Regions from separate parts of the Tissierella carlieri genome, predicted to be linked through region 1. Evidence: a T-box and tRNA genes for the amino acid it is inferred to sense, from the RefSeq annotation. Region 1 holds a T-box; the other holds one or more tRNA genes.
What was found. The T-box of region 1 lies ahead of aspS (aspartate--tRNA ligase). A T-box ahead of a tRNA ligase gene usually reads a tRNA of that ligase, here a tRNA-Asp.
Positions count from the first base shown of each region.

Region 1 (8,034 bases):
CATAGCAGGAAGAATTAAAGAAAAGTATAATAGACCTACAATAGTATTAACTCAAGGAAAAGATGGAGTTAAAGGCTCAGGAAGATCTATTGAAGGATATAATATGTTTGAAGAGATATCAGAGTGTAAGGATCTATTATTAAAATTTGGCGGGCATCCTATGGCAGCTGGATTATCATTAGAAGAAACAAATATAAGTCAATTCAGAAAAAAGTTAAATGAAAACACAAGTCTAACAGATGATGATTTAATATCTAGAATATATATTGACATGCAACTTCCACTAGAATATATTAGTTTTAAGTTAATTGATGAATTAAAGCTTTTAGAACCCTTTGGAAAAGGCAATAATAAACCTATATTTGGTGAAAAAAATCTAAAGATTAATCGTGGTTTTGTATTAGGTGCCAATAAAAATGTTTTAAAATTAATATTAGAAAATGAGAATAGAAAAATAATAGAAGGAATATTTTTTGGAGATATTATGACTTTTGAAAATAGAATTAATGAAATATATGGGAAGGGAGAACTTGATAAAATTTATAAAGGAATAGGGAATAATATAAAATTAGATATATTATTTTATCCTTCTGTTAATGAATATAATGGAAATACTAATTTACAAGTTACAATTCAAAATTATAGAATTAATAAATAATTAAACTTTAGATTAATAAATATTTTTTTATATGGTATATTAACGTAATCGTTATAAATAGTCAATTATGGGTAATTATAAGTAATCAAACTACTTTATATATACATTCATTATAGGTGAAGAAGGTGAATTCAATGTTAGAAAACTTACTCTTGAAAATTGAACAATATAATCCACAAGCTGATTTAAGTCTTATAGTGAAAGCATATAATTTCGCACAGTCGGCTCATGCTGGGCAAGTAAGAAACTCAGGTGAAAACTTTTTTGTTCATCCATTTAATGTAGCTATGATATTGGCAGATTTAAATATGGACACTGCTACTATAGTAGCAGGACTGCTTCATGATGTCATAGAGGATACGGAAATAAGTCATGAAACTATTGCAGAAGAATTTGGCGTTGAGATAGCTGATTTAGTCGAGGGTGTCACAAAGTTAAAGAAACTACAATATAAAACTAAGCAGGAAAACCAAGCTGAAAATTTGAGAAAAATGGTTTTGGCTATGGCAAATGATATAAGGGTTATTATAGTTAAGCTAGCAGATAGACTTCATAATATGAGAACATTAGAATATATGAGAGATGAAAAAAGAAAAGAAAAGGCTTTAGAAACTCTAGAAATATATGCTCCTTTAGCTCATAGACTAGGAATCTCTAAAATAAAATGGGAATTAGAAGATCTATCTTTAAGATATTTAGATCCCGTAAATTATTATGATCTAGTTGAGAGAGTTTCAAAAAGACGACAGGAAAGAGAAGCATATGTAAAAAACATAATAGAGACATTAAGCAATAAACTTGATGAAGTTAACATAAAATATGATATCAGTGGGAGACCGAAGAATTTTTATAGCATATATAAGAAGATGGTTCATCAAGGAAAAGCTTTTGAGCAAATATTTGACTTAACTGCTATAAGAGTCATAGTAGATAATATTAAAGACTGTTATGAAGTATTAGGTATAGTTCATAATCTATGGAAGCCTTTACCGGGCAGATTTAAAGATTATATTGCTATGCCTAAACCTAATATGTATCAGTCTATTCATACTACTGTAATTGGTATGAAGGGAGAAATATTTGAGGTTCAAATACGCACATGGGAAATGCATAGAACAGCAGAATATGGTATAGCTGCTCACTGGAAATATAAAGAAGGAAGTAATAAATCTGATAATTTTGATGATAAACTTACATGGTTAAGACAACTATTAGAGTGGCAATCGGATTTAAATGACCCTAAGGATTTCATGGAAACATTAAAAATAGATTTCTTTACAGATGAAGTATTTGTTTTTACTCCAAAGGGAGATGTGATAAATCTTCCAGATGGTTCTACACCAATCGATTTTGCATATAGGGTACACACTGAGGTTGGGAATAAGTGTGTAGGAGCTAAAGTAGATGGAAGAATAGTACCTCTAAATTATAGATTGAAAAATGGAAATATCGTTGAAGTTATTACATCAGCTAATAGCAATGGACCTAGTAGAGATTGGATAAAAATAGTAAAAAGCACTCAAGCAAAAACTAAAATTAGACAATGGTTTAAAGCTAAGGAAAAAGACTTTAATATCATAAGAGGAAAAGAGTTATTAGAAAAAGAGGTTAAACGATTAGGTTATAAGTCCTCAGAAATTTTAAAGGATGAATGGATAAAAAATATAGCATCTAAAGTGAGTATAAATTCTATTGATGATTTATATGCAGCTATTGGATATGGTAGTATAACATTGAATCAAGTAATCTCAAAATTAAGAACCCAATATAATGAATATTATAAAATAACAGATGAGAAGGCCTTTGTGGAGAGTAAGATCCAACAGACTACACAAAATAAAATAAGTAAACCTACTCAAGGTATCAAAATAAAAGGAGTAGATAATATTAAAATTAGGTTTTCTAAATGCTGTAATCCTGTGCCCGGTGATGAAGTAGTAGGATATATAACTAGAGGCAGGGGTGTTTCTGTTCATAGAACTGACTGTCCAAATATAACTATGTCAGATGATGCAGAAAGATTCATTGAAGTAGAATGGGATTTTCAAAAGAAAGCATCCTATCCTGCAGAAATTCAAATTAAAGCATCTGATAGATCAGGTCTTTTAGCAGAAATTACTCAAAAGATAACAGATTCTGATTTAGGAGTAATATCTTTAAATGCTAGAACATCTAAAGATAAAATAGTATTTATAAATGTAACCCTTGAAATTAAAGATATTGAAGAGTTAAGGGATCTAATGAGAAAAATAAAAAGAATAAGAAATGTAATGGATGTATATAGAGTTACAGCTTAGAGAGAGGGAGATATATGAGAGCAGTTGTGCAAAGAGTTACAGAAGCATCGGTCAAAGTAGATAATGAGATAGTTGGGGAAATTGGCACTGGACTATTAGTACTACTTGGAGTAGGTGAAGGAGATAGTTCTAAGGATTTGGATTATCTAGTAGATAAAGTATTAGGGCTTCGCATATTTCAAGATGAAAATGATAAAATGAATTTATCTTTATTGGATATCAGTGGAGAATTATTAGTAATTTCTCAATTTACACTTTATGGTGATGTAAGGAAAGGTAAAAGACCTAGCTTTACAGATTCAGCACATCCTGATATTGCAGAGAAAATTTATTTAGAATTTATTGATAAATGTATAGAAAAAGGGATAAAAACAGAAAGAGGTATTTTTGGTGCAGATATGAAGGTAAACCTTATAAATGATGGACCTGTTACTATATTATTAGACAGTAAAAAGACATTTTAGGAGGTATAGAATTGAAGATAATAAGAATACCAGCAGGTATATATGCAGCTAATTGTTATGTTATATATTCAGAAGCCACTAGAGACGGAATAGTAGTAGATCCAGGAGGAGACGTAGATGAGATACTCACATCAGTAAGAGAAAACCAGCTTAAAATAAAATATATAGTATTAACTCATGGTCATGCAGATCATATAGGGGGAATAATTAATCTTAAGAAAGCATTGCCTGCTTCTGTAATGATACATGAAGAAGATAGAGAGATGCTAATTGATGGAAGTAAGAACTTATCTACAATGATGGCTATGGGTACTATAGAAATAGAACCAGATTTGTTACTTAAGGATGGGGACATAATAGAGTTTGGCGATGAAAAGGCTGAGATTATTCATACTCCTGGTCATACCAAAGGAGGAATATGTATAAAAATTGGAGATAATATAATAACAGGAGACACTTTATTTGCAGGATCAATAGGTAGGACAGATTTACCAGGTGGAGATTATGAAACCATTATAAAATCAATAAAAGATAAACTATTGATTTATCTAGATGATGTTCAAGTATTTCCAGGACATGGAGCTCCTTCTACTATAGGTAGAGAAAGGGTTTCAAATCCTTTTTTACGTTAATATTAAATAAGGTGATTATGTGATAAAAATATTGTTAATAGGTCATGAGATTAAATATGAATTAGTTGAATTAGTCAGAGTCTTTTTCCCAGGGGAAGAGATTCTTTATATTGATAGATTAGATGAATATACAGGTGAGGGTACTCTTATTATCAATTATTTATATGAAGAAGATGGAAAGTTATATACTATAACAAAGATATATAGGGATAATATTTTAATTAATCAAGCAACGGAAAATATTAGTACTCTAGAAGTATATGGTGATTCTATAGATAAATATATAAGAATCGGAATTAAAAAATCATTATATAATACATTAATTTCTCTAGGAGAGAGTAAAATTCCATGGGGAGTATTGACTGGTATAAGACCAGTCAAAATCGTTCATGATTTATTAGATAAAGATATAAACGAAAATGAGATAATCAGAGTATTAGCAGAAGAATATAAATTATCCTTTGATAAAGCTAAGTTGATACTGGATATTGGAAGAAAGCAAAGGGAATATATCTACCCTTTAAATAAGGATAGGTATAGTCTATATGTTAGTATACCATTTTGCCCTACTAGATGCTTATATTGTTCCTTTCCAGCATTACCCATAGGCAGATATGAAAATCATATTAAAGAATATACTTCAAAGGTAATATATGAAATTGAACAAATTAGTGAAATGATGAAAGGTAAAAAGATTAATACAGCATATATAGGGGGAGGTACCCCTACAGCAATTCCATTAATGGAACTGGAAAAGATAATTCAAGCTATTTATTATAGATTTGGACAAAAAAATATAAAGGAATTTACTGTAGAAGCTGGTAGACCAGACACTATTACAAAAGAATATCTAACAATGTTATATAAAAACGAAGTTGGAAGAATAAGTATTAATCCACAAACTATGAATGATGACACCTTGAAACTAATTGGAAGACAACATAAATCTAAGGATATTATCGAGACTTTTAACTTAGCTAAAGAAATTGGTTTTGATATAATTAATATGGATTTGATTGTGGGGCTTCCAGGAGAAGAGATTAAACATATAAAAAAAACTCTGGAAGAAATTCAGAAATTAGATCCAGAAAACCTAACGATACATACACTTTCGGTAAAAAGAGGGTCTAAATTCAAAGCTACTATTGACCAATATTCATTACAAAGTCAGAATATTTTAAGTGCTATGTTAAATGAAACCAGAGAGTATACCAAAGATATGGGCTTAGAACCATATTATCTTTATAGACAAAAGCAAATATTAGGTAACTTTGAAAACATAGGCTATTGCAAGGCTAAAATGGAATGTATATATAATATAGCTATGATGGAAGAAAAAGAAACAATAATGGCGGCTGGAATGGGTTCTGTGTCTAAGATTTTTTTCCCAGAAGAAAATAGAATAGAAAGAGTCCCAAATTTTAAAGATTTAAAAGAGTATCTGGAAAGAAGCAGTGAATTGATTGAAAGGAAGAAAAAGATACTAGGAAACAATTAATACAAAGGAGGATTTTAGGGCTATGCTATGGTGGACAGATGACCTTAAAACAGGTATAGATTCTATAGATAAACAGCATAAGAGTATATTTGATAAAGCTAGTGAGATTTTTAATTTAGAAACAAATTCTAGCACAAAAGAAATTGAAAGTATATTTGTGTTTTTAATGAGTTATGCAAATAATCATTTTTATGAAGAAGAAATTTTGATGATGGAAAATTCATATGAAAATTTTATTGAGCATAGAAGACAACATAACTATTTTATTGAAGAAATCTATAATATATACCAAAATATTGTAAATGGACATGCATCTGAGGAAAACCTAAATAATCTAAAGGTATTAATAATTGACTGGCTTGCAAACCATATTAATGGAGATGATAAAAAATACATTGAAAGGATTAAAGAGAAATCAACAATCGTATATTAAGATTATATAAACAGAAGATATACATTAAGAGATTAGATGATTTTACTTCTTGACATGATTTATTTTATAGTCTATAATTAATGAAAATAAATATAATACGATGAAAAGGAAGAGTAGTTGAATTCCTTAGTTATAGAGAGTCGGTGGAGGTGGAAATCCGATACTAATATTCGATGAAGACACTTTGGAGTAAATAATCTTTAATGATTAATTCGCAGAAATGCGTTAAGTTTTTGAGTGAGGAAATACCTAATTAGGGTGGTACCGCGAGATAACCTCTCGTCCCTGTATATCAGAGATGAGGGGTTTATATTTTTTTGAGGAGGTATGTATATGTCAGAAAAGATGGGTAACTTAAGAAGAACTATTATGTGTGGAGAATTGAGACCAGAGCATGATGGTCAAGAGGTGGTATTGATGGGATGGGTACAAAGAGAGAGGAATTTGGGATCAATCATATTTATTGATTTAAGAGATACGACTGGAATTTCTCAAATTGTATTTAATAATACAGTATCCAGCGAAATATTTGATAAGGCAGAGAAAATTAGATCAGAGTTTGTATTAGCAATAAGAGGTAAAGTAAGAATTAGACAATCTATAAATAAAGAAATACCAACTGGAGAGGTAGAAGTCTTAGTAGAAGAGCTTAGAATATTGGATGAATCTGAGACTCCGCCGATTTATATTAAAGATGATGATAATGTATCGGAAGGCATGAGATTAAAATATAGATATCTTGATTTAAGAAAACCATCTATGCAAGAAAAGTTGAAATTAAGAGCAAAAACTGCCAAAGTGGTCAGAGATTTCTTAGATGATAATGGGTTTATTGAGACTGAGACCCCTATGCTTACAAAACCAACACCAGAAGGAGCTAGAGATTATTTAGTGCCAAGTAGAGTAAACCCTGGTGAGTTCTATGCCCTACCACAATCTCCGCAGCTTATGAAGCAGCTTCTTATGGTTGCAGGAATGGATAGATATTATCAAATAGTTAAATGCTTTAGGGATGAAGATCTAAGAGCTAATAGACAGCCTGAATTCACTCAAATAGATATTGAAATGTCATTTGTAGATGTTGAGGATATTATTTCAATTAATGAAAAATTATTATATAAATTATTTAAAGAAATTAAAGGAATAGAAATAAAACTACCAATAGACAGAATGACCTATAGTGAGGCTATGGAAAGATATGGGGTAGATAAACCAGATTTAAGATTTGGATTTGAGTTAAAAAATATTTCTGATCTGGTTCAAAATTGTGGATTTAAAGTATTTAGCGGAGCTGTGGAAAGTCAAGGTTCTGTACGAGGTATAAATATTAAAGGATATGGAGATAGATTTACTAGAAAAGATATAACTGCTTTGGAGGATTATGCAAAGACTTATGGCGCAAAAGGATTGGCTTGGATAAAGATTACAGAAGAAGGTATTACTTCCCCTATTGCAAAATTCTTTAGTGAAGAAGAATTTGCTAATATTTTGGAAAGAATGGAAGGAGAAAAAGGTGATTTAATTCTTTTCGTAGCTGATAAAAATTCAGTTGTATATGATAGTTTAGGTAATTTAAGAAATGAAGTAGCTAAAAGATTAAATATAATTGATCCTAGTGATATGAAATTAGTTTGGATTACTGAATTCCCATTATTTGAATATGACGAGGAAGAAAATAGATATGTAGCAAAGCATCATCCTTTTACCCATCCAATGGATGAGGACATAGAACTTCTGGAGTCTCAGCCTGAAAAAGTAAGGGCTAAGGCTTATGATATAGTTATTAATGGAGATGAAATGGGTGGAGGAAGTATCAGAATCAATAATTCTGATTTACAAAAGAGAATGTTTAGTGCATTAGGATTTACAGAGGAAGAAGCTTGGGATAAGTTTGGATTCCTTTTAGAAGCTTTTAAGTATGGAACTCCTCCACATGGAGGTATTGCATATGGATTTGATAGACTTATTATGCTTTTATCAAATACATCAAATATTAGAGATGTCATTGCTTTCCCTAAAACTCAATCTGCTACATGTTTGATGACAAGCGCA
Region 1 is NZ_JAHLOH010000053.1:27,564-35,597, forward strand. Features, by position in the region: gene recJ (single-stranded-DNA-specific exonuclease RecJ) at 1-658, shown strand, start outside; gene KQI38_RS19085 (RelA/SpoT family protein) at 793-2,955, shown strand; gene dtd (D-aminoacyl-tRNA deacylase) at 2,970-3,419, shown strand; gene KQI38_RS19095 (MBL fold metallo-hydrolase) at 3,431-4,051, shown strand; gene hemZ (coproporphyrinogen dehydrogenase HemZ) at 4,071-5,549, shown strand; gene KQI38_RS19105 (bacteriohemerythrin) at 5,572-5,982, shown strand; T-box leader at 6,074-6,272, shown strand; gene aspS (aspartate--tRNA ligase) at 6,316-8,034, shown strand, end outside.

Region 2 (8,034 bases), on a different contig from region 1:
GGATTACTTATTGGTAGAAAATTTGCCGAGAAATCAAAAATTAATTTATCTTGGCTCTCTGGCATAATCCTTATTTGTTTGGCAATCATTAAGTTAATATAGAAAAAGCATCAAAAACCACATACTAATATGTGGTTTTTGAACGTATTGATCGTAGGAAATATTTTAAAATTTCATTAGCCCATACAACTGCAGAAGCCATAATTATAATCTTTACCCAGACCGCAAATCTTAAAGGTACTGTATTAAAGAAATAATTATAATATGTCATAAATATTATTTGTGCACATCCTGTTGCAAGTAATGTTATCAATGCCAAATTATTCTTCCCAAAGTTAGGGATTATACTATTTAATCCAAATTCTCTGCAATTTAAAGCATTAAATAAAGCACTAAAAGCCAATAATGCGAATAATGATGTCTGCATTTCATTCCCAACGTAAATACCAGCCTGGCTATAATTACTTGTTGATACCCCTAAAGGATTCCAAAACATTTGTATAAATAATATTAGAGTAATAAAAGTTGAATTTACAATAATTGACTTTAACATAGTTTCCGAGATAATGTTACTATTTTTCTTAATAGGCTTTCTATTTAATAAATCTTCTCTTACCGGCTCTAAGCCTAAAGATAAGGCTGGCGGCCCGTCCATTATTATATTAATCCACAATAACTGTATTGTTGTAAAAGGCATATCTCTACCTATAATTTGAGAAATTATTGCTATTAAAAAAGCTACTATATTGACAGTTAATTGAAATTGAATAAATCTCTGAAAATTTTCATATATACCTCTTCCCCACTGTATTCCTCTTACTATAGTGCTAAAACTATCATCTGTTAAAATTATGCTAGCAGATTTTTTGGTTACTTCTGTACCAGCAATACCCATAGCTATACCTACATCTGCCTTTACTAATGCGGGGACATCATTTATTCCATCACCTGTTACTGCTACAACTTCACCATTATCTTGGAGGGCTTCTACTATCCTCATCTTTGTTTCAGGTTTTGATCTAGCTACTATTGAAATAGTCTTTATTTCCTCTCTTAGTTCTTGATCTGAGAGAGCATCTATAAAGGTTGATTCTACAGCTCTATTATTGTTCTCTAATAATCCTAGTTCATATCCAATAGCTACTGCTGTATTAATATTATCACCAGTTAGCATCTTAGTCTTCACTCCAGCTTTCTCTGCAATAGAAATCGCATCTTTTACATCAGGCCTTAGAGGATCTCTAATACCTACAAATCCTGTAAATATTAAATTTCTTTCGTAAAGATCCACATTAGTGTTGTTAAATGTATTAATATTTGATTTAGATATTTTTTTATAAGCAAACCCCAATGCTCTCATTGCCTGATCTTGAAGCTTTTTTATCTGTTCAACAATATATTGCTTTCTATCTTTTGTAAGCTTAACAATCTGACCATTTAAATATTCATATTCACAAGAATCTAAAATAACCTCAGGTGCCCCTTTAGATAAAAGTACATAATCTTCTCCTTCTCTAATAACTGTATCCATTCTCTTTGTCTTTGACGTAAAGGGAATCTGATAAGTAATATCTTTACTTTTCCTATATTCAAAATACTGCTTGTCTTCTAAATATACCAATAATGCACATTCTGTTGCACTTCCCATGTATTGCCATTCCCTATTTATATACTTTATATCCGCTGTTGAATTTATTATACAGTTATCTATAAAGTAGCTCTCATTTGAATCATACTTTTCTTTATAATCTCCATTAACAAAAACCTTTTCTACAGTCATTCTATTTTGTGTCAATGTTCCTGTTTTATCGGAACAGATAACTGAAATCGATCCTATTGTTTCACAAGATTCTTTTTTTGTTATCAATGCATTTATCTTTGCCATCTTCTGCATTGTAATAGCAAGAGTCATATTAATCATTGTAGGAAGCCCTTCAGGTACAGCAGCAACTACAAGGGCAACACAAACAACAAAAGCATTTTTCACCGGTTTAATTGAATTCAAAAACGGAATAATTCCAGAGCTATCAATAATAATTAATTTTTGAATAAGCATTTTCAATATCATAAATATAAATAATATTAGTGCAATGGAACCTGATAGTTTAGCAATGTTTTTACCTAAATCACCTAATTTTATTTGGAGTGGTGTTTCATTATCTACCTCATTTATACTTTGAGCAATTTTACCCATCTGAGTTGAATCGCCTATTGCAGTTACTATCATTTTGCCCCTTCCGCTGGCAATTAGGGTACCACCAAATAGCATATTTATTTGTTTTGCTGGAACTGGTTCTTGAATTATAGTATTTCCTTTGACTTCAATCTTTTCCATATCAATTATTATATCTGCGTGCTTATCAACATCATCAGATTCACCAGTTAGCATATCCTCTCTTGCCTTTAGTCCCATTGACTCCAATATTCTACCATCAGCTGGAACAATATTTCCTGTCTCTAAGAGCACGATATCACCTGGGACTAAATCATTTTTTAGTACAAGATTTACTTCTCCATTTCGAATACATTTAATAAAAATATTTTCCGTTATTTTAGATAATTCTTCAGCAGCTTGTTTAGATTTTTCTTCCGTTAAGTACCCAATTACAGAACCTAAAGTTATAGCTAAAATTATTCCAATTGCATCTATGTACTCTCCAATTAAAAAACTTATGGCTGCTGCAATCAAAAGTATAATTATCAGAGGATCTGATAAATCATCCCAGGATGAACTTGTCTTACTTTTTGAAAACTCATTTGGTCCATATTTCTCTTGTGCTGCTTTAACATCTAGATCACTCAAACCATCCTTTTCATCTGACATAAGTTCTTCTATAACTTCCGTCCTATCCCTATTAAAATATATCATAACACCCCTCCTCAGTAGTAAACTAATATTTAATACAAAGTTATGCTACGACTTGTCCTTCTAATCATATGTGAATTTTTTTGATTTAATGCATCATTTTTTATTTTATGAAATTTATTTGAAGTAATTTATATAAAATAGAACAAAATAAGGCTTGCCATTCTTTAGAAAATGACAAGCCTTATCTTATCTTTATATTAATAGAGCAAAAATTAAGCAGATTAACCCTATAGCAAACATGAGAAATTTGAAAGGGACTATACAAAGCATTATAATAATGCCTATTGTTCCGGATATTCTTCTTATCAGCATTCTTGTGTCGTTATTTCTGCTAAAGTATCTTCTCATAACTAACACTCCTATCCCTTTATACTATTTTATTCAAAGAAGTAAAAATTAGTTACAAAACAAGCTAATTTTTGCTAATTCAAGAGATTTTCCTATTTTATTTTTCTTTAAATAGAGATCTAAATCATTAATCCCAGGGTGATAAAATTATCTTTATTTACTTAAATAAAAATAATATAAATATAGAAAAATTAACATTCCTTAAAATGTCTAAAAATATTTAAACTTTTCCTTTGACAAATTTCATAAATCGTAGTATAATAAAAAAGGTTGTTTTTGACGACAGATATGGCCCCATGGTCAAGCGGTTAAGACATCGCCCTTTCACGGCGGTAACCCGGGTTCGAATCCCGGTGGGGTCACCAAAATTATAATTCACAATACACAATTAAATAATGTTTTATTGGTCTTTTAAATTTCAATTGTGAACTGTGAAATGACAATTGTGAATTTGAACATTTGGCCTGGTAGTTCAGATGGTTAGAATGCCAGCCTGTCACGCTGGAGGTCGAGGGTTCGAGTCCCTTCCAGGTCGCCATTAATCAATTAACAATTCACGATGCACAATGCACAATTGAGAAACGTTAGAAATGATATTCTGAGCAAAACTAAGAATATTGGTTTGAGAGTTTGGTTTTTCAATTGTGAAATGTGAACTGATAATTGTGAATTAAGTAAGTGCTGGCGTAGCTCAATCGGCATAAGTAGGGGACCGAAATTGTGGTTTTCAATTTCGTGTACATCACTTAGTCGGGCCGCCAAGAATCAAAAGTATGTAAGTCGTAGGAAAAAAATGAATAAGCATGCTGGCGTAGCTCAATCGGCAGAGCAACTGACTTGTAATCAGTAGGTTGGGGGTTCAATTCCTCTCGCCAGCTCCAGAATATTTTAACAAAGTACATAGATTAGTCTATGTACTTTGTTTTTTATCAAAACAAAATGGCACTGAATTTGAAGGAAAGCTTTCAAGTACGGTGTCATTTTCGTATTTTATAGAAAAATCATTAAAAACATCTCCACCATTGTTATAATAGCATTCTTAATATCATATATATTGGAAACCCATGAACTCTCTTCAAAAATGTTTACAAATCTCAATAATAGATATATAATATTGAATATATATTCAATGAATGGAGATTCAATAATGGGAATTCGTGAAAAACAAAAAGAAAAGCGAAGAAGTGAGATACTAAATGCCGGACTGGATTTATTCATACGCAAGGGATATTCTGCTACAAAAGTAAGTGACATTGCAGAGCAGGTTGGAATGAGTGTGGGATTGTTGTTTCATTATTTCGCTTCAAAGGAAAAACTATATGAAGAATTGATAAGTCTTGGCATTTCAGGGCCTATGAGTGTTATGGCTCCTACTGAAAAAGAACCCCTTGCCTTTTTTGAAGATGTCGCAAGGCAAATTTTTCATTATATCAAAGCCGAGCCATTTACTGCAAAGATGTTTGTATTGATGAATCAAGCCTTTTATAATGAAGTAGCTCCTGATTATGTCAAAGAGATGCTTGCCAGTTTTAATATTTATAAGCCAACTTCTGAGCTAATTTTGAAAGGTCAGGAAGAAGGTACGATCCGCAGTGGTGACCCTTATGCTCTTTCAATTGCTTTTTGGTCTGCTGTAAGGGGCATTGCGGAGGAAATTGCGCTTAATCCAAATTCACCATGTCCTGATAGTGATTGGATTATTGATATAATAAGGAGGTAAGGCTGATGAAAAAGGTTATTATTATCGGTGCTGGTATTGCTGGACTAACGGCAGGCGTATATGCCTGCCAAAGTGGTTTTGATGTGGTGATTTATGAGGCTCATTCCATTCCAGGCGGTGCATCTACAAGCTGGAAAAGAAAGGGCTATCTCTTTGAAGGTGGTATGCACTGGCTGACAGGTTCTTCTCCGAAAACTGCCCTCCATAAGCTTTGGCGTGAAATCGGGGCACTGGATGACAACACTTCCATTTATAACCGTGACCCGTTTTTTGCCTTTGAAGATAAGGGAAAGATGGCTTTTTTATATCGAGATATTGATAAACTACAGTCTCATTTGATTGAGTTATCACCTGAAGATGAAAAGCAAATAATGTGCCTTTGCAGGGATTTGAAAAAATTTATGAAAGTGGATATGCCCATTACGGATATTAAAAACGTAAAGGTTAAGGAAAAATCCGCTATACCGATATCAAAATTGATTTCTATGATTCCTGCATTTTTTAGAATGTCTTTCTACTCAAATCAAACGGTAAAAGAATATGCAATGCGATATAAAAATCCTTTTCTACAAGACTTATTTAAGAATATTGTCGGCGATGATAACAATGCCACAAGCATGTTATTCACATTATCAACTCTTGCAAAGGGTGATGGTGGATATCCTTCAGGTGGCTCACTTGCCATGGCGAGTAGGATAGCAAAACGGTTTGAAGCCTTAGGCGGTGTGATAAAATATAATAGTAAAGTTGAAAAGATTATAATTAAAAGTGGTAGTGCTACGGGTATTGTTTTTAATGGGGCAAAAATCTCTGCAGATGCAGTCATCATCACACAAGATACACTGGCTGCGATTGACACTCTGTTTGATAACCCACTTAGAGAGCCATGGGCGGATAAGATGCGCTCTGAAATTAAACCTATGCTAAATACTTTTATTTGTTTAGGAATCAAAGAGGACTTGTCTAATATTCATGAAAGTATGGTCTTTACAAGTGATACTCCGGTATTCTGTGCCGAAAAAGAAATCAAGGAAATCAGTATAAATAACTATGCGACTTACGAAGGCTATGCTCCAAATGGATGTACTGCCATTACTTCTATACTTCCAGGAGATAGTTATGAATGGTGGAAGGAGCAGAAGATAAAGGGTAACTATGAATCAGAAAAGCAAAAACTTGCGGAAAACTTCATTGATGTTTTGGCAAAAAAATATCCTCAGACTGCCGGTAAGGTAGAAGTGTGGGATATCGCTACTCCTCTGACTTATGAACGCTATCTGAATTCTTATAAAGGTTCATGGATGTCGATTATGGGTAAAGGTGTAAAAATGCATCCCTATCCCTCAAAACCTGAAAGTATATCCAATCTTTATTTTGCCGGCCACCGACTTATAATTCCCGGAGGACTTCCTGTTGCCCTTGAAACTGGCCGAAAATCAGTACAATATTTATGCATGGATACTAATATGGTATTTCAGGGAAATGCTTAAAACAGCAAAGTAACTTTAATTTTTGAGGTTACCTATAAAGAAAAATATAAAACGTACAACCTCAAGTTAAACTTCATTAATAGGTTCTCATTAAAAATCCGTTGCTACCAGCAATGGATTTTTTAATTTATATGATAAATTATGAGTATATCCTTAATCTTCACTTACGACTATTGTATTTAACACTTTTAAACCGAAGGCATATAATATATAAAGATCAATTTAAACTATATAAAAAGGGTGTAGCTATGAATAATACAATATTACAACTTCAAAAAAATAATGATGATAGTATTTTAAATAATAATAATGTTATATTTGATGAGACAATTAGTATGATAGGAAATATAAGTTATAATAATATTACAGGTACCATTACTATTTCTGAAAATGGTCTGTACATCATTGATTGGTATGTAGCTATGCAGTCAATCTTCGGTTCACCCAGCGTTATTTTTAAGTTAATTTCTGACAAAGGTCATGAATTTGATAGCAATTCACCAAATAAAACAGGTAATATGAATGGAATAGCTATTTTAGATGTCAGTGATGCCCCTATCAACATCTCATTGGTAAATACATCAAATACTACTGTTTTTTTCTCAAATACGATACCATCTAAAGCTAATCTGCGAGTTTTTTATTTAAACAGTGATATAGCTGATAATAGTAGTTGCTTTGCTTTAGAGCAATTTGCCCATGTTTTAGAACAAATAGTCAATATATATCAAGGTGATTCTGTTAGTATTTTCTCAAATAGACTTGCAACAGTTTCAGGACCGATTCACTCCCTTTACAAAGCTCCTGATACTGTAAGTATACCAATGCTCGTTCTCCAGTCAGAAGATGAATCATTTGCTTTTAATATTGATAAAATAACAATGCTTTATTTTCCAAATAGTATTTATGACGATTCCATAACTTATTTAAGTCCACCTAGCCCATTTCCTCAGAATTGTGATACTGACCAGCTTAAGAACATCTATAATTATGTTACAGTAGGTGACAGCATATCTGTAACTGCAGGTCCTAATACAAGTGCTTCTGGTGATGTGCATATTAACGAATATGGCATAATTGTTGTGGCTGATGCAACTTCAATAATATTTATGATGACTCCGCATATTTTTTCGATTACCGTAAATGAAGAAGGAGGCTTCAGTGGACAAAAACCAATTTCAGTTTCTACTGCCAATGTATAAAGAAACTAAAATAATCTAGTATATCAATATATTGAAGTATAGCTTTAAACAGGACCCAGTCCCTTACTTGCTTCCTATATATAATTGAAAAAGTAAGGAGAACTGGGTGTTTCTATATGTTTATGTGTTATAATAGACCAATATGGAGGTGGAATCTTATGGTTAAAAAGGCTTTGAAATCTGCAATAGGAGTGAGTATAGGAGTAACAATTGGGAGTATTATTTTACCTCGAATCCTTTTTTCTAAGCTCTACAACAATACATATCCTCCAATATTAGAACAGACATTAATTTATTTAGTGCTTTCCTATATTGTCTGCTTTCTTATTTCTTTTCTAATTGAATGGCTAAAAATAAAGATAAAAAAAGCTGATAAATTCTAATTTATCAGACATATAAAGCATT
Region 2 is NZ_JAHLOH010000027.1:33,588-41,621, forward strand. Features, by position in the region: gene KQI38_RS07980 (manganese efflux pump) at 1-102, shown strand, start outside; gene KQI38_RS07985 (calcium-translocating P-type ATPase, PMCA-type) at 125-2,869, opposite strand; tRNA gene KQI38_RS07990 (tRNA-Glu) at 3,508-3,582, shown strand; tRNA gene KQI38_RS07995 (tRNA-Asp) at 3,679-3,755, shown strand; tRNA gene KQI38_RS08000 (tRNA-Thr) at 4,023-4,098, shown strand; gene KQI38_RS08005 (TetR/AcrR family transcriptional regulator) at 4,347-4,937, shown strand; gene KQI38_RS08010 (phytoene desaturase family protein) at 4,943-6,427, shown strand; gene KQI38_RS08015 (hypothetical protein) at 6,559-7,629, shown strand; gene KQI38_RS08020 (hypothetical protein) at 7,788-8,012, shown strand.
Region 2: it has a tRNA-Asp gene. The T-box ahead of aspS (aspartate--tRNA ligase) is inferred to sense a tRNA for this amino acid. The anticodon was not compared.